3 regions of the Virgibacillus sediminis genome follow, and region 3 is predicted to be linked to each of the others. Evidence: riboswitches for the same ligand, from Rfam matches in the RefSeq annotation. Region 3 holds a riboswitch; each other region holds the start of a gene.

Region 1 (7,198 bases), on a different contig from region 3:
GTGATTGAGAGTCTCAACCTGATTCAAGATCATTTGTATGTCAGCCTGTTCAGTGCTATCCAGCAGGCCGCGGAAAAGGCGCTGTCCAGCGACCAGCGGGCAGTTGAACAGCTCGTGGAAACCTATGAAAACAGAAGAAATGTTTTTATTGAAAAACTTAAGTCCATCGGCTGGAATTTGGGCGCTCCAAAAGGCACCTTTTTCTGCTGGCTCGCTGTCCCTGAAGGTTACACTTCCCAGCAGTTCTCAGACCTCCTCCTGGAAAAAGCCCATGTAGCCGTTGCAGCAGGCAATGGATTTGGCGAGCAAGGAGAAGGATACGTGCGAGTAGGACTATTGGACAGCGAAGAACGGCTCGCCGAAGCTGCGGAACGCATTGGAAAGCTTGGCCTGTTCGGGTGATATTTTAGATTTCACCATGTAAAAAGGCTGTGCGCCCGACAGGGCAGCACAGCCTTTTACACTTATTCCGTCATCCATTGCGGTTTGCCGAAACCTTGGAACTCTTCATCAATGATTGCTTCAAATTCCGGTGATTCGATAACTTCTTTAATATCCTGAGCCCACTCACTATCGAGGTCCTCGGTGTTCACTACGACACGGTTCCGATAGTCATCAGGCATATCTTCAAGTGCCAGAGCGTCAAGCAGATCCATGCCGGCAGCAAGTGCAAAGTTCCCTGGAACAGTTGCCAGGTCTTCACTGTCAGCAGTCCGTGGCAGTTGGCCTGCTTCAATTTCCTTGAACTGCAGGTTTTTCGGGTTTTCTTTGATGTCAGCCAGGCTAGCACGCAGCTGGTCTACCTCTTCATCCAATGTAATGAGTCCTTCATCCTCGAGCATGATCAGTGTGCGCGCCAGATTGGTTGGATCATTGGCAATAGTGATATTGCTTCCTTCTTCAATATCTTCAATGGAGTCATACGTATTGGAATACAGCCCCATTGGTGCAGTCGGTACAATTTTCACTTCGGACAGGTCCATGCCGTTTTCCTCGGCAAATGACTCATAATACAATTTATGCTGGAACAGGTTGGCATCAATGTCGCCGTTATGCAAAGCATTGTTCGGCTGGATATAGTCGCTGAATTCCGTGTTTTCCACCGTGTATCCTTTTTCCTCCAGCAACGGCTTCAATGCTTTATTGACCATATCACTGTATGGTCCGGAAGTGGCTCCGAAGCGGATCGTCTCTTTCTTGCCCTCATCGGCACCAGAAGCACTTTCCTCTCCTCCGCATGCAGCCAAAACTATTAATGCAATCAATGTAAAAATGATTCCTACACTCTTTTTCATCAAATTTCCTCCTCTATGGATATATGTTTTCTATCGCTTATTAACTACCCTGGCAATGAAGTCCCCGGCATATTGAATAACTTGGACTAGCACGATCAGTATAATAACGGTGGTATACATGATGAGGTCATCATAGCGGTAATAGCCGTAGCGGATGGCCAGATCGCCGATACCGCCTCCACCTACCGTCCCCGCCATGGCAGAGAAGCCGATCAGGCTGATGGTCGTGATCGTCACACCGCTGATAATCCCCGGCTTTGCTTCCGGGAGAATGACATCCTTGATGATCATCCATGGTGACGCACCTACAGATACGGCAGCCTCTATTACTCCCTGATCTATCTCCCTTGCCGAGGTCTCGACAATCCGGGCAAAGAACGGGATGGCGGCAACAGATAATGGCACGGCAGCCGCTGTCGGCCCAATGGTCGTTCCAAGCAGGGCATCGGTGACAGGCAGCAGGAAGACAAGCAGAATGATAAATGGTATCGACCGCACCAGATTGGTGACGATGCCCGCTGCAACTTTAACGAACCGGTTCTCCAGGAAAAGCCCCCGATCGGTTACGTATAAGAGGATCCCAAGCGGAAGCCCGACAAAGATAGCTATCCCAAGGGAAATTCCCACCATATATAAGGTTTCAAAGAATGCTTGATTCAGTTCCGGCAGGAGTTCTATCAGTCTATCCATATCGGATCACCTCCACTTGTTGAACCCGCTCTTCCAAATACGCAATCGCTTCTTCCACCTGCTCCTTTTCACCGGTCAATTCCATGATGAACACGCCAAGAGGCATGTCCCTTATATACTCTACTTTTCCGTGAAGGATATTGCCGCTGACCGGGTAGGCCTGCAACATGTCGGAGACGACTGCTTCTTTCGCCAGATCCCCGCGGAACTGCAGTTTCACCAAGGTTCCCTTGCAGTCTTCCAACAGCTTCTCCGGCAAAGTGAATTGCAGGACGGTCTGGATGAAATCTTTAGTAAGTTCCTCTTTCGGATTGGAAAAGATGTCGAACACTTCTCCCTCTTCCACGACTTTTCCATTCTGCATGACTGCACATCGGTGGCAGATTTCCTTCACGACTTCCATCTCATGCGTAATGATAACAATCGTGATGCCAAGTTCCTCGTTGATTTTCTTAAGCAGGCGCAAGATAGACTTGGTCGTACTGGGATCCAATGCCGAGGTTGCCTCGTCGCATAGTAGTACTTTCGGATTATTGGCCAGTGCCCTTGCAATACTGACCCGCTGCTTCTGTCCGCCGCTGAGCTGGGACGGATAATTATCTGCCTTATCAGCAAGCCCCACAAGTTCCAGCAGTTCTTCCACCCGCTTTTGCTGTTCCGCCTTTCCGAGTCCGGCCGCTTTCAGAGCGAACGCTACATTCTCGGCCACTGTTTTGGAAGACACGAGATGGAATCCTTGAAAGATCATTCCGATCGACTGTCTGGCCTTGCGCAGTTCTTTGGCCGGAAGCTTCAGAAGATCAACATCATCAATCAGCACCTCGCCTGCTGTCGGCCGCTCCAGAATATTCATGCAACGCAGCAGTGTGCTCTTCCCAGCACCGCTGTATCCGACAATTCCATAGATTTCCCCGCTATCGATGTGCAGATTCACTTGGTCTACGCCAGTTACCAGCTTTTTCTTGACCTTGTACACTTTCTCTACGTTGCGAAGTTCAATCATGCTGCTCCCCCCCATTCACCTAAACAAAAGCCTCTCTTCCATATGCGAAAGAGAGGCTGAATATCTGTTTTCAAACCCTTATCTTTCAGAATGGATTCGCTCATTCTGCAGGAGGTAGCACCTTTCCGTTTCGGAAGGTTGCTGTGACGTCTTCAGGCCTGTTCCCTCAGTCACTCTTGATAAGCTGTATGTAATTTTCATAGACTTAATACTATAGCCATTCGACAAAAATGTCAACATATTTTCGGAATTTTACAGGAAGTGGTTATTCTCTGCCGAAATGGCGGTTTCGCGGCACTTATAGTATTTCCAGAACCCTCCTCATATGGCTCGTTTCACCATATATATGTGGGGGAGATGCTTCCCGATAGTAGTGCCAACTCTCTCTTACTTCCTTTACGGTATAATTAGAAATATTTCTTGACCTTCCGAGCAGCTTCTTCCGGGTTTTTATAGACGATCGGCTCTTGATGAAGTGTCTGGAAGGCATGGATGCCAGTAGTGCTATGCCCTACCGGAATAATTCTGGCATGGGCAGGTGAGCCTTCATTGGAAAAGGTGAGGGATAGATTGAAACCGTCCAGACCCTCCTGTTCAAGCGTATGGAACACTGCCTTCAGTCCATGGGCGAAGTCATTCCAATCCTGCTGCTTAATATCCTTGATATCTGTGACACCTTTGAAGATCGCTTGAACATCATAATGCCCCTTTGGAGCAAACGCATGGATCCATGCTACGCTGCCTTTTTCCCCAACCCAGCGCTCGCCGCCTTTTTCATGCTCATACAGCCAAGAGAGATACTCGCGTCTGTGATTTTCTTGAAAGGCACGTGATTTCCGGTCAAAGAGACTCTGATAATTGGTGGCCGATTCTGAAACAACCCCATGCAACTGTGGGTGTAGAGTGCTGCCATCCGCTTGCGGCAGGTGGTTCCAATTAACAGAGACATACATTACGTCCTGTTCCGCCCGGAGTACCTGCTGGATATATTGCTGTGCTGCCTGGAATGCATCCTGGATCATTTCCACAGTAAACTCCTTCAGCGGAAGATAATGTTCCTCAGAAACCACAACCACCCCATTATGCTTGCCGTAGGGAAACATATTTGGATATACGACGGCCGATCCCTGCCTGATCCGGCCTTCCGGATTGATTACTTTCTGGAATACCGGTGTCAGTTTCTCCAGATTTTCTGGGCATAGTGGACAATTCTCCCTGCTCTCCTTCATTTGATTACGGTGGTATACCTTTTCCAGCTGCTTCATCCCCGGATCAACAACCAGCCGGGAAGATTCTCCTGTGAGAGGATCAAACCGCACCTCCGTTTTCCGTTCCAGTTTTTCTCCATCTTTCGTATAAAAGCTAAAAACTTCCTCCTGCGTCACAAATAAAGGATCCATCCGCCAAACTCTCCTTTTGCTATGTTATCCTCATCATGTCTATAAACAGCATGATTTATCACATCGTTCCCATAACGGTTAAAGGCACGAGGTTGGGACAAGATTGTTTAATCTAACTTCAATATATGGGGGTAAATTGCCGCTGCGGAAATATGCTCCGCTGATTCAGTGCATCGTTCGCCTTTTGAATTAAATACTTTTAGTTTTGTCCATCCTTGTGCCCAACACCATATGGGGTTTATCTATGTTCCGCGCAGGATTCCCATACATATCTCTCAAAACGGAAGCTCGCAACGCTGCCTGTGCCATACCTCACTAGCCATTCTTAACCTCAGGGTGTTTATTAAACAAAAAGCCGCCCCCCACTGGAGCAGCCTCTTCAACTAGCAGGAAGCTCAGTTATTACTTCTCCCCTGGACACCCGGCTTATGAAGATCGCGCTTCTTGATCCAAACACGGTCCTGGTTGGTGTTCTGCGGAAATTCCTGCCCAGCTTCCATTTCCACCTGCCGCGGGTCATTTACGTTGCTGCCTGTTTCACCGTTTTCTACATAAATGCCATTATTCGGCGCTTTCTGTCCTGCCTTGAACATAGATTGTTCACCCATTATCCACACTCCTCCTGAATTTTCCCTTAGTATGAGTTACTGAGGGAATTATTATGAATTCCTCAGGCGGAGAGCAAAAAAAGAAAAAGGCCCCCTTTCAAAGAAGTGCCTCTCTTGGCAGTGTGGAAATAGTATCCGCCAGCACAAACATGGTTTTTGCCATTTGTTATGGCCGACACGGTTCCATTTCTCCAATTCAATATTTATCAGAATGGATTGCCGGTGGATAGGCACATTGCCCCCGATATCCGAATAGGGTATGTTAACAATGGAAATGAGGTGGAATTGATGAATTATATCGTACAGCCGGGTGACTCTTTGTCCAGTATTGCCCGAAATTTTCATACGACGGCCGATATCCTTCTCTCCTTAAATCCTCAAATTCAGAACCCCGACCTCATCTACCCTGGGCAAGTCATCTTTATACCAGACAATGGAGCATCGGAATTATGCCCTGTGCTGAAACAGGGTGACCGGGGTGCCCCCGTCAGAAGGCTGCAGTATCTGCTGGCCTTTGTTGGCCTATACACCGGGCCCATTGATGGCATCTACGGTCCAAGGACGCAACAGGCACTGCTTACATGGCAGTCTTCCATAAGAGAATTGGAGGTGACAGGGGTGGCGGATGAAGAAACATGGGCATCCCTGGGAGCACAGTGTGAACCGAGGCCAACTGTTACACCTTATATCGTCCGGCCGGGAAGCAGTTTATTCCAAATTGCCCTATGGTTCGGCACTACCGTCGAAGAAATCCTGCAGATCAACCCGCAGATTACCAATCCAGACGTTATCTATGCCGGGCAGGTCATTAATATTCCTCCAAGCTAGAAATAGGGGCTTTATTACCTCATCCTCCCGCAATAAAAAACGACTCAACAAACCAATAAAGGTGTGAGTCGTTTTTAACCATGCTTATTTTGTTACAACAATTGCTTCTTCCTGTGTTTTCAAGCATAATTCTGCTGCTTTAAAAGCATGCTCCTGGGTCATGGCGTTTTCTGTACGGTTCAAACAATCTTTGATCAATTCACCAAAGAATGGGAATCCGACCTCCCCTGACAGTTCATAATGCTTTTCTCCGTCTTTGTTTACCAAATAAAGATGGTCTCCCGATTCCTCGCGTGCTACATCGACATATTTGCGGATTTCGATGGTGCCTTCTGTCCCGGTAATGAACGTCCGTCCATCTCCCCAAGTGCTTAAGCCGTCCGGGGTAAACCAGTCCACTTTGAAGTAAAACGTTGCCCCATTATCTCCAACCAGTGTCGCATCCCCATAATCTTCGAGCTCAGGATATTCTGGATTATTGTAATTGCCGACCTTGCTGTGCAGAACCTCTGCATCTTTGTTTCCTGTATAGTACAAGAACTGTTCAATTTGGTGGCTGCCAATGTCGCATAAAATTCCACCATACTGTTCTTTTTTAAAGAACCAATCAGGACGGCTTGGCGCATTCAAACGATGCGGGCCGAACCCAGTAACTTGGATGACGTCACCAATGGCACCATCCCTAATTAGTTCACCAGCGAAAACAGCCCCTTCTACATGCAAGCGTTCGCTGAAATACACCATATATTTCTGCCCGGTGCGTTCTACTACTTGTTTTGTTTCTTCTAATTGTTCCCGTGTAGTAAATGGCGTTTTATCTGTGAAATAATCTTTGCCAGCCTCCATCACTCTGATTCCTAACGCACTGCGTTCAGAAGGAATTGCTGCTGCTGCTACCAGTTTAATCTCATCATCTTCCAATATTTGCTCCAATGATTCAGCGACTTGTACGTCTGGAAACTTTTCAATAAACTCTTCCACTTTCTTTGCATCGGGATCAAACACCCATTTTAAAGTGGCGCCAGCTTCAAGCAGGCCGTTGATCATACCGTTGATATGGCCATGATCCAATGCCGCGGCCGCAATTTGGAATTCTCCCTCTTTAACGACCGGGTTCGGCTTCCCCTTTGGTGCATAATTCATTCCGTCATTATTACCCATATTCATTCGCTCCTTTGCCAACACAATTTCATGTCTGAGTAATGGAAATAGAAACTAGCAGACTACCAGTTCCTATTTCCAACTTTCTTCATATCTCTTAAAACCAGTCTGAGTATCCCAGCTCTTTCAGGTTTTTAGCGGATGTTTCCAAGCAGTCAAATGGATCTACTCCATAAGTGTCATCTTGTTCAATAAGGAAGTATTGTGCTCCGC
Region 2 (7,198 bases), on a different contig from region 3:
GATATTGTGGCTGATGAATGGATAAGCAAGAAAAATCAAGGCAAGGATTGGCAGAATGATTCCGGTCACACGGCGTGCCGCCTCCAGTACAAGGACGACAGTGAGCATAGCCATGGCAATATCCATGCCGTTGGGGATGCCGCCTCGTGTGGTCACAATTTCCGTATATTCGTAAATCAAATACCCAGCCGTCGACAGACTAAGCAAAAAGAGCAGCCAGTCATATACCGGCACCTTCGATCGGTCCTGATTTTTGAACGTTGGGTATAGCAGGAAGATCAAGGCCATCCCCACAGCCATGTGAACAGCCCTTTGCTGCAAAGCGGGCATTGGATTATAGGTAATATATAAATGATATGCGGAATATAGGATAGCTATTACAGATATAAAGATGGCAATAGATCTGTTTTTCATTTTACGCACACGGGCATCGGTGTCGAATTTCTCGAGTACTTCCTGACTAGCTGTCTTATCTTCCTCTTTCTCGGATATACTCTCTATATTTAAATCTCTGTTGTCTTTTTTCATAGAAACTTCCCTCCCAAATACTCCCATACATGAAGATAGTGTACAGATATTCGCAAATTCTCATGGTGATCAACCAACTCATATAAAGGAATAACAGCCTCTTTTGTTTCCAAACGAGTTTCTGCATCCTTGGAAACAGCCAAGTTCACTTCATCCATTTTCCTTTCCACCTTCATATGGACAAATCCATCCTGATTGCGGATCACCTCTCCGTCTGAAGGAGTCCCGGCACCAAATGTCTTGAACAGCGTATCTGTCAGCATAAGCTTGCTGCCATGCCGTTCATATGTTTCAAACCATTCTTCTTTCTCCACAGAATGAATCCATTTCAGCTGAAAAGCCGGTTCTTTCAAATAGTAGACCGTGTTATCCGCTTCCAGCCCAATCACAGGTAGTTTGAAAAACAGGAAAAAAAAGGGCACAATCAACCATGCGCCCCATTTCATCCACTTACTGTTCATTATAATAGCGTTCGGCTCCTGGATGGAGTGGTGCTACAAGTCCTTCTTGGGCTTCTTCCAAGGAAATGTCAGAAGCTGCCTGGTGGGAGTTTTCCAAAGAATCCAGGTTTTCAAAGAATGCCTTTGTCAACTTGTAGACATCCTCTTCACTCATATCTTCGCGTACAATCAAAGCATTCATGATGGCAGCTGTTGGAACTGCTTCCTCATTGCCATACGTATCTGCCGGTATTTCCATTGGTACAAAATAGGACTGATCCTGGGCGATTTCCTCTACATCTTCCTGTTTGATGGTTACCAGCCGGATGTCCAGTGATTCGGAAAGCTCTAACAGGGAAGCATTAGGAAGCCCACTGGTCAGGAAAGCGGCATCCAATTGACCTGCCCTCAGTCCATCGGCTGCTTCAGCATACCCTAAATAATCAACTTCCAAGTCGTCATAGGTTATCCCATGTCCTTTCAGAAGATTACGGGCGTTCACCTCTACACCGGAGTTTTGGTCGCCAACCGCTACCCGTTTTCCTTCCAGGTCTGAAAGGGTTTCTATTCCAGAATCGGCTGTAGTCACTACTTGTACATAGTTAGGGTATAATGCTGCTATCTGATTGACTTTCTCAATCGGTGCGTCAAAGTTCCCCGTCCCCTCGACTGCCTGACTCACAACATCACTCATGGTGAAAGCCATTTCAATTTTATCTTCTTTCATCAAGTTGACGTTTTCCACGGAAGCTCCTGTGGTCTGTGTTCTTGAATTAATTCCGAATTCATTACTATATGTTTCCGCCAAGGTTGTGCCAATAATGTTGTATGGACCGGAAGAACCACCAGTCGCGATGGTGACGATATTTGTATCGAGTCCTTCTCCATTGCCTCCTGCTTCACCGCCTGATTCTTCATTCCCACCGCCACAGGCAGCAAGCAGCATCAAAACCAATACCCCTAATGCCAAACCTATTTTATTTCGTAACAATTCTATTACCCCCTTTATAAGATTCCAAAAATAGTATACAGCAAACGGTTTCAATTGGGAAGTAACTTACCATTATTTTGAATTTGTTAAATATTACCCGATATATATACAAAAAAACAGGCTGCACCGGAATAGTAATTTCCAGTGCAGCCTGCTTTTCTTAATATCTATTATTTCCATACATCCTTGGCAATGTCGAGGACATGGCGGATTTTTTCCCATTGCTGTTCCTCAGTAATATCATTACCTTCTTCAGTAGAAGCAAATCCACATTGCGGGCTGAGGGCCAACTGGTCGGCCGGCAAATACTCAGCAGCTTTGGAAATGCGTTGTTTCACTTCTTCCTTGTCTTCCAGCTCGCCGAACTTAGTAGTAATGAGTCCGAGGACCACATGCAAGTCATCTCTATTCACATGCTTGAGGGGCTCGAATCCACCAGAACGTTCATCATCAAATTCAAGGAACAGCCCATCAACTTGAAGTTTACTGAAAATAATTTCAGAAACCGCATCATAAGACCCCTCACTGAAATAGTGGGAACGGTAGTTGCCTCGGCAGATGTGCATGGTTATCAGCATGTCATCCGGACGGCCTTCCAATGATTCATTAATCGCACGGGTAAACAGTTCCTGCAGCTTCTCCGGGTCATACCCCTTGTCGCGGAGGGATTGGAGACCCTTCTCAGATAAGAAAGTTGCCCAGGAAGTGTCATCCAGCTGCAAATAGCGGCAGCCGGCATCATAGAATGCGCGGATGGCCTTCTTGTAAGCTTTGGTCAAATCCGGCAGAATGTCCTCCACGCCATATGTATCCTCGTCAATTTCTCCTCGCAGGAGAAGCATGTTCGGACTTGGTATGGTCATTTTAGGTACATGGTTTTCTCCTACTTGCTCATGCAAAAACTTGTAATGTTCCAGGAAGGGATGCCTTTCATCAAAATCCACCTTATCCTCTACCTTGATAATATAGGACTTTGTTTCAATCCCTTTAAAGCTCAGCCCAGATCCTGGGTCGTATCCCCTTACCCCTACAAGGTTTTCAAGGAAATCAAAATGCCACCAGGAACGGCGAAATTCGCCATCCGTGATGGATTGCAGCCCTGCTTCCTTCTGCTTCTCCACCAACTTGATGATCTCTTCATCTTCGACCTTCCGCAGCTGTTCTGCTGTAATTTCTCCATTTGCATGTTGCAATCTTGCCTGCTTCAAGCGCTCCGGCCGCAGCAGACTTCCTACATGATCCCCTTTAAAAGGAGCCTTCTTCTCTAACTTTACTGCCATGATTCGTCCCTCTCCTTCTATGGTGTAATAATGAAAAAGGGCCTCTCGCATAAGAAGAGACCCTGCATAAAGCAATTCATCCCTCTTATCATTCAAGCCGCCAGACGACTTGCTGGAAGTAGCACCTTGTCGGGAAAAACAGGTTGCTGAGGCTTCATTGGTCCAGTCCCTCGGCCTCTCCGGATAAGAACAATTCATTTAATTGTCTGTATTTTCATATCTAGTATGATAGCATTTTTTCCTCTAAAAGCAAAGGGGTTGATTAATCCCATTGATATGGTGTCTGCTGATAGACATAATAATTGAGCCAATTAGAGAACAGCAGATGTGTATGGGACCTCCATGTATTCAAAGGATGCTGGTTTACATCGTTATTCGGAAAATAATTCTCAGGTATGCTGATATCAAGCCCTTTGCTCAAGTCGCGGGCATATTCTTCTGCAAGCGTATCTGCATCATATTCCAAATGGCCCGTAACCATGATATGCTTCTCATCCTTGGATAAAATTATGAAAGCGCCCGCCTCTTCGGAAGAAGACAGCAGCAGAAGGCGCGGGTCTTTCTCTATATCTTCCATGGAAACGGCAGTATAGCGGGAATGAGGGGCATTGAAGATATCCTCAAACCCACGGACCAGATTGATGGTCTGGTCGGAAACCCGGTGCTGATAGATGCCGGAGAGCTTCTTCGGCAGCGGATACTTGTTGATTCCATAATGATAATACAAGGAAGCCTGTGCCCCCCAACAAATATTCAGTACGGAAGTGACATTGCTCTTGCTCCACTCCATGATCTCTGTCAATTCGTCCCAATAGTCCACTTCTTCAAACTCAAGGTGTTCAATGGGTGCTCCGGTTATGATCATTCCATCAAAGCGGCGGTCCTTTACCTCTCCGAATGTTTCATAGAACGTGTCTAAATGAGATTTGCTAGTATTCTTCGCTTCATGTGTCTTCATCCTCAGAAAGGAAATGTTCACCTGCAACGGCGTATTGCCAAGCAGACGAAGGAGCTGCAGTTCAGTTCTTTCCTTTTCTGGCATGAGGTTGACGATAAGGATATTCAACGGACGGATATCCTGTGATCTGGCACGATCCTCATCCATTACAAATATCTTTTCATGCCTCAGCTCTTCAGTTGCTGGCAGTTCCTTTGGTATATTTATTGGCAACAGCATCTCCCCCTGTGTATGCTCAGATAATGCTTACTATTATAAAGATAATGCAAAATTCCCGCAACAGCTTCGGCTGGAATAAAATAGGGAAACTTAATTTTCCACCTAAATTTATGCTGTAAGCCATTTTGCTGCAGACAGTAAATCGGGAAATACATAATCAGCATCAACACCGTCCAAAATGCCGTCTCCTATCAGAATAGTCCTTACTCCCGCCTTCTTCCCGGCCTGGATATCTGGTTCCCGGTCACCGGCCATAAAACTTTCCTTTATATCAACCTGATGCTTTTCAGCCAAATCTAAAATCATCTGGGGTTTCGGCTTCCGGCATGCACAGTTTGCATGCGGTTTATGAGGGCAGTAAGCAATATCATCAATCACTGCTCCGTACTCGTGCAGATCCTGCTGCATCTTGTTATGTATTTCTATCAATGCTTCTTTCGCCATAAAGCCAAGTCCCACTCCTCCCTGGTTTGTCACCACAAACACCTTGAACCCCGCTTTATTCAGCAGATGAATTGCCTCTCCAACCCCAGGCAGCAAATAAAAATCTTCCGGACTATTAACGAATTGGACACGGTCCGTAAGCACTTCATTCAAGACCCCGTCCCGATCAAGAAATATTCCTTTGGACAATGCAGACTCTCCTTTCGTCCAGTAAAAGAGGCTGAGACAAACGTTTTTTATCCCAACCTCTCATCCGTATTATAATTCCAGTTCTTGTGGCGGCTGACCCGTTTTATTCATTAGGCGGATACCGATAGGCTCTATTTCCAGAACCACATAATTCGGATCGTCGGGTCCTTCCATATACATCGCCAAATCTTCGCTCCACAGCCTGCTGCGCATCTCCTCTGAATCATTGAGACGTACCTTGCCTTGGTACTCTACATAATCATCGCCAAATCCCTCTCCTTCATACCCGATCAGGATGTGTGTATAGGGGTTTTCCTCAATCTCCTCCGTCTTATCCGTATCTTTGCTTGTAGGGGTATAAAGCTTCAAGCCATCATGATAAAAGGTCATATAACGGGAGTGCGGCTTATCTCCTTTAACAGTTGCCATGGTCCCTACCGAACTCTCTTGAAGAATCTTTTCCACTGTGGATCTAATATCCTTTTGATCCATCTAAGACCACTCCTTTTCCTCCGTTTCTTCATAGTGTTCCTTATCTTTGCCGAAAATAAACTCCTCCCACCTAGATAAGCTGGTGACCCAGCGCCTTGTCTGGAGCCTAGTTATTGATAACTTATCCTTCGAAAGCTGGGGGGGTTTTTTGTTGGGCGTTAGGAGGTGGATATGGCCATGGCTCTACCTATAAAAAAGCAATTGCACCCGGAACGAGGCAATTGCTTCTATACTTTCTCGGCCAACAGTTTCTCAAACCTGGCTATCAATGCAAATATATATGCCGTATTTTTCGAGACGTAGGATGCCTCTTTCCTCACACCTGGTTCTCCACTCTGCCAGCGGTGATAAAAAGCAAAAACACGCTCAAATTCCTTGAAGTTGATTTTTCTTACCTTGGAAATACTCACACTCGGTTTTTGGAAGGTCGCCGGTTTCACCAGCAGACAATCCTCTGTCGGACGAACAGCAAACCAAAGGGGCGACTGATGATTTTTCGGAACGGTATGGATTTCAAACTCAAAATCCCGTTCATTTATCTTCTCCCAGATATCTATTGCCTGCATAACAACAACCTCCACTGATTGATTGTCTCCATGATAATACACTCTGCATGAATCTTTCAATATATTATTTCGAGAGAAAGGAAGAAATGTCCTTCCTATTCTTGGAGATTTTCTTAACTTGCAATTATTCCATACTTCCGCGCCATTATTCAATCCATCTGTTCCACGTGAAACCTATTGAGGAGGCAGGGTCTCCTCCTTTAGAGCCTTTTCATAGATTTGGTAGTCTTTCTCAGAGAATAAAACCACCCTCACTTCTCCAACCTCTCTCCGATTCAAGCAGCTGACAAGCGTTCGAATTGCGACAGTGGCCGCTTCTTCCACTGGATACCCATACACACCTGTTGAAATGGATGGGAAGGAGATACTGGACAGCCCAGACCGAGCCGCAATATCCAAAGAGTTTCGATAGCAATTGGCCAGAAGTTTTTCCTGTCCATCCTTACCCTTTTTCCAGATTGGTCCAACCGTATGGATAACATATTCTGCAGGAAGATCATACCCCTTGGTGAGGACTGCTTCCCCTGTGGAAAGATAGTCGCCTTTCAGCTTCTGGGTGCGTATCTCTTTACATTCCTCCAACAGCCTTTTTCCGGCAGCCCGGTGAATGGCCCCGTCCACTCCCCCGCCGCCAAGGAGAGAGCCATTTGCTGCATTGACGATTGCATCTGTGTGCTGTTCCGTAATGTCGCCAGTCAGCAGTACGAGGCTATTTCCATTTACCTGTTTTTCCATCATCCGTCCCTCCTGTAAATCCGTTATCTCCCTTTTATCGTAAATAATGGAGGAAGAAACGGCAAATGATTATAGGCATATCCCCAAATCTAGAAGTAATTTACATTTTTCTAAGAAATTAGGGCAATTGGCAGCATCTCTGCATAGAATAAAGATGGGAGATATTGCAGGCAAAGGAGGAAACACATATGTCGGACTTTAAGCCATACCGTAAAAAAGGGGAAGATCTCTTCCAGAACCTCTCTAAATCATTAAAAGATGTTTTCGAGCATGATGTCTTTTCCCCGTTGCATGGAAAGTTCAGCCCTTTCCGTGCCGATATTGTCGAAGGAAGGACGGCTTATTATATCCAAGCG
Region 3 (7,198 bases):
AATTCAACTGGGACTTCAAAGCTTTTTGCTATTGTCCTCGGGTTGGCATTCATCATAAGAATCCGATCACTCATAGCAATGGCTTCCCCTATATCATGGGTAACGAGGATGGTCGTTTTTCGATAAGTTTTCAATATATTGGAAACCAGATCCTCAAGCTTTAATTTTGTCTGATAGTCAAGTGCAGAAAATGGCTCATCGAGCAATAATATTTTCGGGTCATTGATCAATGTCCGGACTAATGCTGCGCGCTGACGCATACCGCCGGACAACGAACTAGGATAGAAATCCGCTACTTCCGGCAGTCCGACTTCTTCCAGCATATCTAGAGCAGCTGCTTTCATCTCCTCTGTGTCGGTATGGGACAATTTCGGTCCGAGAAGGACATTCTCCATGATAGATTTCCATGGAAAAAGGTAATCCTGCTGAAGCATATAGCCAATAGCTAATGTTGAATGGGAAATCGGTTTTTCCTGAAGCAATACATTTCCACCTGTAGGTTGGATAATACCTGCCAGGATGGAGAGGATGGTCGATTTACCACAGCCGCTTGGCCCTAATAATGCAATGAACTCCCCCTCCTTCACGGAAAAGGAAACCTGGTCAAGTGCTTTTGTGTAGCCTTTAGAAGAAAAGTAGTGATGGGAGACCTTATCCATTGTTAGAAATGACATAATATCCCCTTCCTTAGTTGCTGAGAACTTCCTCAGCGAATTTTGTGTTTACCAATTCTTCATAAGGCACATCGGTCGGCAGTTCGCCAGCTTCATCCATGATATCCTTCAAGTTCTCCCATTCTTCTTCGTCTAAGACAGGATCTTCTGCAAAGGATCCTTGTTGTTTATAGCGGTCGATGGAGGCAGCGAGCATATCTATTTCCGTGTCCTCGAAGTATGGATGAATGACCTCAGCAATTTCTTCTGCACTATGCTCCTGTACCCATTGTTGGGCCTTATAGACGGCATTTGTAAATTTCTGTACGGTTTCTTCATTCTCATTCAGGAAGCTCTGTTTTGCCATAAAGACTGTATACGGTACCTTTCCGGATTCCTCTCCAAAGGAAGCTACGATATGTCCTGTTCCTTCTTTTTCAAAGACGCTTGCAGTAGGTTCGAATAACTGGACATACTCATAATCACCGGAAGAGAATGCGCTTGGTATGTTGGCGAAGTCTACATTTTGGCTGAGATTCAAGTCACGATGCGGATCAATTCCGTGCTTCTTCAGTACGAATTCTCCCACCATTTGTGGCATTCCCCCGACACGTTGCCCAAGGAAGTTGCTGTTTTTCAGGTCTTCCCAGTTGAAATCAGGGCGAGGTTCTTTTGACACGAGAAATGTACCATCCGTCTGTGTCAACTGGGCAAAATTTATTGCATAGTCTCTGGAATCCTGGGCGTATACATAAATGGATGTTTCCGAGCCTACGAGGGCTATATCGGCACCATCAGAGAGCAGCGCTGTCATGGTAGTATCGCCGCCCCAGGTCGTTTGAAGCTCAACATCCAATCCTTCCTCTTCAAAAAAACCTTTTTCCAGAGCTACGTACTGCGGGGCGTAAAACAGGGAACGAGTTACTTCGGCAAGGCTGACGGAGACCGTACCGTTTGTGTTGCAGGCTACAAGGAAAACCAGCATCATACTGACAGTGGCAACGGCCGCAATCAGTTTTTTCATAACGTTCAACCCCTTGATAAATAGTGTGATGTCAACATAGTTTATGCTAGAGGGCAAAATGTGTGAATGCCTAGTGTGGGCGGAAAGGAGAAATTCAAACAATTGAAAAGCCGGCCTCCGAGAACGGAAGCCGGCTTTATTTATAAATATTCCTTTTGGGATGAGGAATCTTAGGTTCAGACCCGGTATGCAGGTCCTGCTTGCTTGATGTCATCACCGGCTTCCGTAAATTTCTCGAAGTTCCGGTGGAATTTCATGGCTAAGGATTTAGCCGTTTCTTCATATGCTTCTTTTTCCTCCCAAGCATTCTTGGGTACCAGCACTTCATCGGGTACGCCAGGAACCTGGAGAGGAATATTCAAACCGAAGATTTCATCGGTAACGGTCTCTACGGAATTTAATTCACCTTCCAATGCAGAGTGGATCATCGCACGCGTGTAAGATAATTTCATCCTTTGCCCCGTGCCATACGAACCACCAGTCCAGCCGGTGTTTACTAAAAACACATTGGAATTGTGCAGGTCAATCTTCTCACCGAGCATCTCAGCATAAACTGCAGGTTTCAGTGGAAGGAATGGAGCACCGAAACAGGCGGAGAAAGTTGCCTGTGGTTCTGTCACTCCGCGCTCAGTCCCTGCAAGTTTACTGGTATAACCACTCAGAAAGTGGTACATGGCCTGTTCTTTCGTTAATTTACTAATTGGCGGCAGGGTTCCTGAAGCATCTGCAGTCAAAAATATAATCGTGTTCGGATGGCCTGCGACACTAGGAGTGACAATATTGTCCATATTATCCAATGGATAGGCTGCACGCGTATTTTCAGTCAGGGAAGTATCATCATAATCCGGCAATCTGGAAGACCGGTCCAGTACGACGTTTTCAAGAACAGAGCCAAAACGTATTGCTTTGTGGATCTGCGGTTCCTTTTCTTCAGACAAATTGATGCATTTTGCATAACAGCCGCCTTCTATATTGAATATGCCGTTTGGCCCCCATCCGTGTTCGTCGTCCCCGATCAGGCGACGGTAGGGATCGGCAGACAGGGTGGTCTTTCCCGTACCGGATAAACCGAAGAATAAAGCTACGTCCCCTTCCTGGCCTACATTGGCGGAGCAGTGCATGGAGAGGATATCCTGACGCGGCAGCAAGTAGTTCATTACTGAAAAGATTGACTTCTTAATTTCCCCGGCATACTCTGTTCCCCCAATCAATACCACCCGCTTCTTGAACGAGATGATGATAAAGGTTTCAGAGTTGGTTCCATCCACCTCTGGGTCGGCCTTAAAGTCTGGGGCGGATACTACAGTGAATTCTGCCTGATGGCCCGAAAGTTCTTCCTCAGTCGGGGTGACAAACAGCTGTCTCGAAAAAAGATTGTGCCAGGCATATTCATTGATTACCTGGATAGGGAGGCGGTATTTGGCATCTGCACCCGCGAAGCCTTTAAAACTATATAATACATCCCTCTCTTTTAAATGAGAGATCATCTTTTCATACAATTTATTAAATGAGGATTCGTCAATATCCTGGTTGACAGTTCCCCAGTCTATGTGATCCTCGGAAATTTCGTCTTTTACAATAAATTTATCTTTAGGAGAGCGTCCAGTATACGCTCCTGTAGTTGCACGAACAGCACCGGTAGCGGTGAGGATTCCTTCATTTCGGGCCAGGATCTGTTCGACCAGCTGTGGTACTGTTAAGTTCTCTTGGAGATTTACATGTGAGTGAATCTCTTTGGTTAATGATTTTTCCACCATTTTCATTTTGACAACCCGCCTTTTTTGATGAATTTACACAATATACTTATCAAGCATCCATTTTTTTCTTTTTATGAGTATTAGTATAACACATTAAAAAAATTAGTCCACACTAATTGGTGGATTATTTTAGAAAAATCACAATTTCCTGTGGGCGATTCTCGAAATGGTTGACACGCCGGGCCTCTTCCGTTAGGATAAATTTCGAACGGATACTCTCTTATTCAGAGCCGGTGGAGGGACAGACCCGATGAAGCCCAGCAACCATCACTTTCAGTGAAAAGGTGCTTACCTGATGCAAGGATTTTTCCTTGGACAATAAGAGTGAAAGGCTATCACCTTTCCTCATCATTGCAGGAAAGGTTTTTTCTTTGTTCAAATGAATTATTGTTTGCCTGAAAGGAAATCCTTAGGCTTCCATATTAGCTTATGGGAACATGGTATGTTCTGATATTTTGGACCTCTTTGGATAAAAAAGATAACTAATGGAAAAATAGAGTACCGTAATACAATTAGGGGAGGATTTAGCCAAATGGCTGAAAACCGGCGTTTATTCACTTCTGAATCTGTAACGGAAGGGCATCCGGATAAGATTTCCGATCAGATATCGGACGCAATTTTGGATGAAATTTTAAAAAAGGACCCTTTTGCAAGGGTAGCATGTGAAACTACTGTAACAACTGGCCTCGTACTGGTTGCCGGCGAAATTTCCACGAGTACATATGTAGATATCCCGGCAATTGTAAGACAGACCGTGAAGGAAATAGGGTACACCCGGGCCAAATTCGGATTCGATGCGGATACTTGTGCTGTGCTGACTGCCATTGATGAACAGTCACCTGATATAGCAGAAGGAGTCAACCAGGCCTTGGAAGCACGGCAAGGCAAAATGACAGAGAAGGAAATCGATGCCATCGGCGCCGGAGACCAAGGTTTAATGTTCGGGTTTGCCTGTGATGAAACGGAAGAATTGATGCCTTTACCTATTTCTTTAGCGCATAAGCTGGCCAAGAGCCTTTCCGATGCCAGGAAAGATAAAGTCCTCGACTACCTCCGCCCGGATGGGAAAACACAGGTAACCATTGAGTATGACGAAAATGGGAGCCCAGTTAAAGTGGACACGATCGTTATTTCGACACAGCATCACCAGGATATCCCACTCGACCGGATTGAAGAGGATATCAAAGAGCATGTAATCCGTCCAGTGGTGCCGGCTGAATTATTGGATGATACAACCAAGTATTTCATCAACCCGACCGGAAGATTTGTTATAGGCGGACCACAAGGGGATGCCGGACTTACAGGCAGGAAGATCATTGTTGATACGTATGGAGGCTATGCAAGGCATGGTGGGGGAGCGTTCAGTGGAAAGGATGCCACTAAGGTGGACCGTTCTGCAGCTTACGCGGCCCGCTATGTTGCGAAAAATATTGTGGCAGCAGGATTGGCAAAGACCTGCGAGGTCCAATTGGCTTATGCCATCGGAGTTGCAGAGCCTGTTTCCATTTCCATTAATACCTTTGGCACCGGCATCGCTACCGAGCAGGAACTAGTACAAGCCATACGGAAGATATTTGACCTTCGTCCGGCTGGAATTATTCGCATGCTGGATCTGCAAAAACCTATTTTCAGGGATACAGCGGCATATGGACACTTTGGCAGAACGGATGTCCAGTTCCCTTGGGAAAAGACAGATAAAGTAGATGAGTTGAAAGCACTCGCTGAAAAGTAAGCAAGCAGGCCATGCAGGATTTTCCTGCATGGCCTCTATTATAATACAGTATTTGTTTTGTAGTATTGACCTTTCTCCACGTATGACTTCCTGACTCGCTCCATCTCCTGATAATCTTCATCCGTCAGTTCTCTGACAACTTTTGCAGGTCTCCCTAATGCCATTGTGTTGGCGGGGATTTTCTTTCCAGGCGGCACTAAACTCCCTGCTCCAATGAAGGCATTTTCCCCAATTTCTGCACCATCCAGAATAAGCGATCCCATACCGATAAGAGCATTTTTTCTTATGATAGCCGAGTGTAGTGTCACTTGGTGGCCGACTGTCACGTCGTCTTCGATAAGCAATGTACGATCAGGGCTTTGATGCAACATGGAGAGGTCCTGAATGTTGACACGCTTACCTATGCGTGTTGGAGCGACGTCACCGCGAATAACGGTTTTGAACCAGATGCTCGAATATTCGTCAATTGTTACATCGCCGATGATCATGGCGTCGTGTGCTAGGAAAACTGTGTCATGAATAGATGGTTCTTTACCTTTATAGGCATACATATTTGAATCCTCCTAAGAAATATGGTGATATATAAGTAGTATAACAAAGCGGAGATGAGGAAGCGCATTTCCAGTTGGAGGAATTGGAGTGGCAAAGCATATTCCGACCAGGGCGGTTACATTAATGAAATCTGTTTACCAGCAAGTGTTCCCGGCGGTTGACAAAGAACTTTCCTATTGGAGAAAAAGGGCGGAGGAAATTCCAGACCGTGAATTGCGAAACCAGGCGCTTTCCAGTATGGAGGCAAAGCGGTTCCATTGTCAGGGAGGGGCGGTATACAGCCTGCTGGCAGGGGCGAAGCATGTAGAGGCTGTCCGCTTCATTGTAGCATATCAGACGATCAGTGATTATTTGGATAATCTGTGTGACCGTAGCACATCAATGAATCCGGAAGACTTCTGTTTATTGCATGAAGCAATGTCCGACGCTTTGAAACCTGGAACAAAGACGAAGAATTATTATCTTCTACGAGAGGAACAGGATGATGGGGGATACTTAGCTGAATTGGTCCGTACCTGTCAAGAATCACTCGGCATGCTGGACAACTACCAGATGGTGGAAGGCCATCTTCTCGAATTACAAGGCTTGTATGCTGACCTTCAAGTGCATAAGCATGTGAGGAAAGAAGAACGCATGCCTAGGCTAACGTCTTGGTATAAGGGTTACGAAGCGAAGTTTCCAGATTTAGACTGGCACGAGTTCGCAGCATCTGCAGGTTCGACCCTTGGTATATTCTGTCTTATTTCTTATGGTCTATCAGGTAATCTGAATGAAACGATGGCAAAGGATATAATTCATGGATACTTCCCATATATTCAGGGAATTCACATACTGTTGGATTACTTTATTGACCAACAGGAGGATCAGGAGGAAGGGGACCTGAACTTTTGCAATTACTATGAAAACTACAGCCGAATGAGGGAAAGGTTCCTTTATTTTATACAGCAGGCAGAGGATAGAGGACGGCGCTTGCCAGACCCGGGATTCCACCAGATGGTAGTGGAAGGGCTTGTGGGACTTTATTTAGGCGATCCTAAAGTGAACGGCTTGCAATATGGGCCGGAAATGAAACGGAAATTGGTGAAAAGAGGGTGGAGAAGCCGTTTCTTTCATTTAAATACCAAACTCTATTACCAACTGAATGGAGGGCGGGGCTGAGGAGGCAACCGAACGGTGAATGTTATCTCTTTTGAACAGCCAATATAAAAGGCGGATTATTTCTTTGATTGATAAAGCCGTAGCGGAGCACAGCATAATCTTTTTGTTCTAATTGTTGAACATGATTCACTACTGCTTCTTTCTCTTCTCTGCCACCCGGGTGTCCATGGTAAACGACAAGTACGATAATTTTCCCCCTGCCTAGGCGGGGCAGAAGATTATTGACTGCTTCAATAGTGGAGCTGCCTTTCGTTACGATTGATTTATCGCTTTTTGGAAGGTATCCGAGGTTGAAAATAGCACCGCCAAGTTCCCCTTCCGG

The links. A riboswitch is a leader RNA that binds a small molecule or an ion and turns the genes downstream of it on or off. The one in region 3 is predicted to bind S-adenosylmethionine.
Region 1: another riboswitch for S-adenosylmethionine. It lies ahead of ACFODW_RS15575 (methionine ABC transporter ATP-binding protein); the one in region 3 lies ahead of metK (methionine adenosyltransferase).
Region 2: another riboswitch for S-adenosylmethionine. It lies ahead of ACFODW_RS12100 (5-methyltetrahydropteroyltriglutamate--homocysteine S-methyltransferase); the one in region 3 lies ahead of metK (methionine adenosyltransferase).

What each region holds. Positions count from the first base shown of each region.
Region 1 is NZ_JBHRRZ010000038.1:142,325-149,522, forward strand. It holds gene ACFODW_RS15560 (pyridoxal phosphate-dependent aminotransferase) at 1-402, shown strand, start outside; gene ACFODW_RS15565 (MetQ/NlpA family ABC transporter substrate-binding protein) at 465-1,295, opposite strand; gene ACFODW_RS15570 (methionine ABC transporter permease) at 1,326-1,985, opposite strand; gene ACFODW_RS15575 (methionine ABC transporter ATP-binding protein) at 1,978-2,988, opposite strand; SAM riboswitch class I at 3,064-3,174, opposite strand; gene ACFODW_RS15580 (hypothetical protein) at 3,396-4,388, opposite strand; gene ACFODW_RS15585 (YjzC family protein) at 4,784-4,996, opposite strand; gene ACFODW_RS15590 (LysM peptidoglycan-binding domain-containing protein) at 5,285-5,824, shown strand; gene ACFODW_RS15595 (Gfo/Idh/MocA family protein) at 5,909-6,985, opposite strand; gene ACFODW_RS15600 (sugar phosphate isomerase/epimerase family protein) at 7,083-7,198, opposite strand, start outside.
Region 2 is NZ_JBHRRZ010000017.1:230,540-237,737, forward strand. It holds gene ACFODW_RS12085 (TRAP transporter permease) at 1-528, opposite strand, end outside; gene ACFODW_RS12090 (DUF1850 domain-containing protein) at 525-989, opposite strand; gene ACFODW_RS12095 (TAXI family TRAP transporter solute-binding subunit) at 979-1,914, opposite strand; gene ACFODW_RS12100 (5-methyltetrahydropteroyltriglutamate--homocysteine S-methyltransferase) at 2,130-3,239, opposite strand; SAM riboswitch class I at 3,322-3,429, opposite strand; gene metA (homoserine O-acetyltransferase MetA) at 3,502-4,410, opposite strand; gene ACFODW_RS12110 (D-glycero-alpha-D-manno-heptose-1,7-bisphosphate 7-phosphatase) at 4,525-5,049, opposite strand; gene ACFODW_RS12115 (pyridoxamine 5'-phosphate oxidase family protein) at 5,119-5,541, opposite strand; gene ACFODW_RS12120 (hypothetical protein) at 5,769-6,107, opposite strand; gene ACFODW_RS12125 (O-acetyl-ADP-ribose deacetylase) at 6,282-6,842, opposite strand; gene ACFODW_RS12130 (Hsp20 family protein) at 7,031-7,198, shown strand, end outside.
Region 3 is NZ_JBHRRZ010000003.1:5,174-12,371, reverse strand. It holds gene ACFODW_RS01915 (ABC transporter ATP-binding protein) at 1-674, opposite strand, end outside; gene ACFODW_RS01910 (ABC transporter substrate-binding protein) at 688-1,677, opposite strand; gene pckA (phosphoenolpyruvate carboxykinase (ATP)) at 1,854-3,440, opposite strand; SAM riboswitch class I at 3,652-3,759, shown strand; gene metK (methionine adenosyltransferase) at 3,967-5,166, shown strand; gene ACFODW_RS01895 (gamma carbonic anhydrase) at 5,205-5,717, opposite strand; gene ACFODW_RS01890 (tetraprenyl-beta-curcumene synthase family protein) at 5,806-6,876, shown strand; gene ACFODW_RS01885 (class I SAM-dependent methyltransferase) at 6,899-7,198, opposite strand, start outside.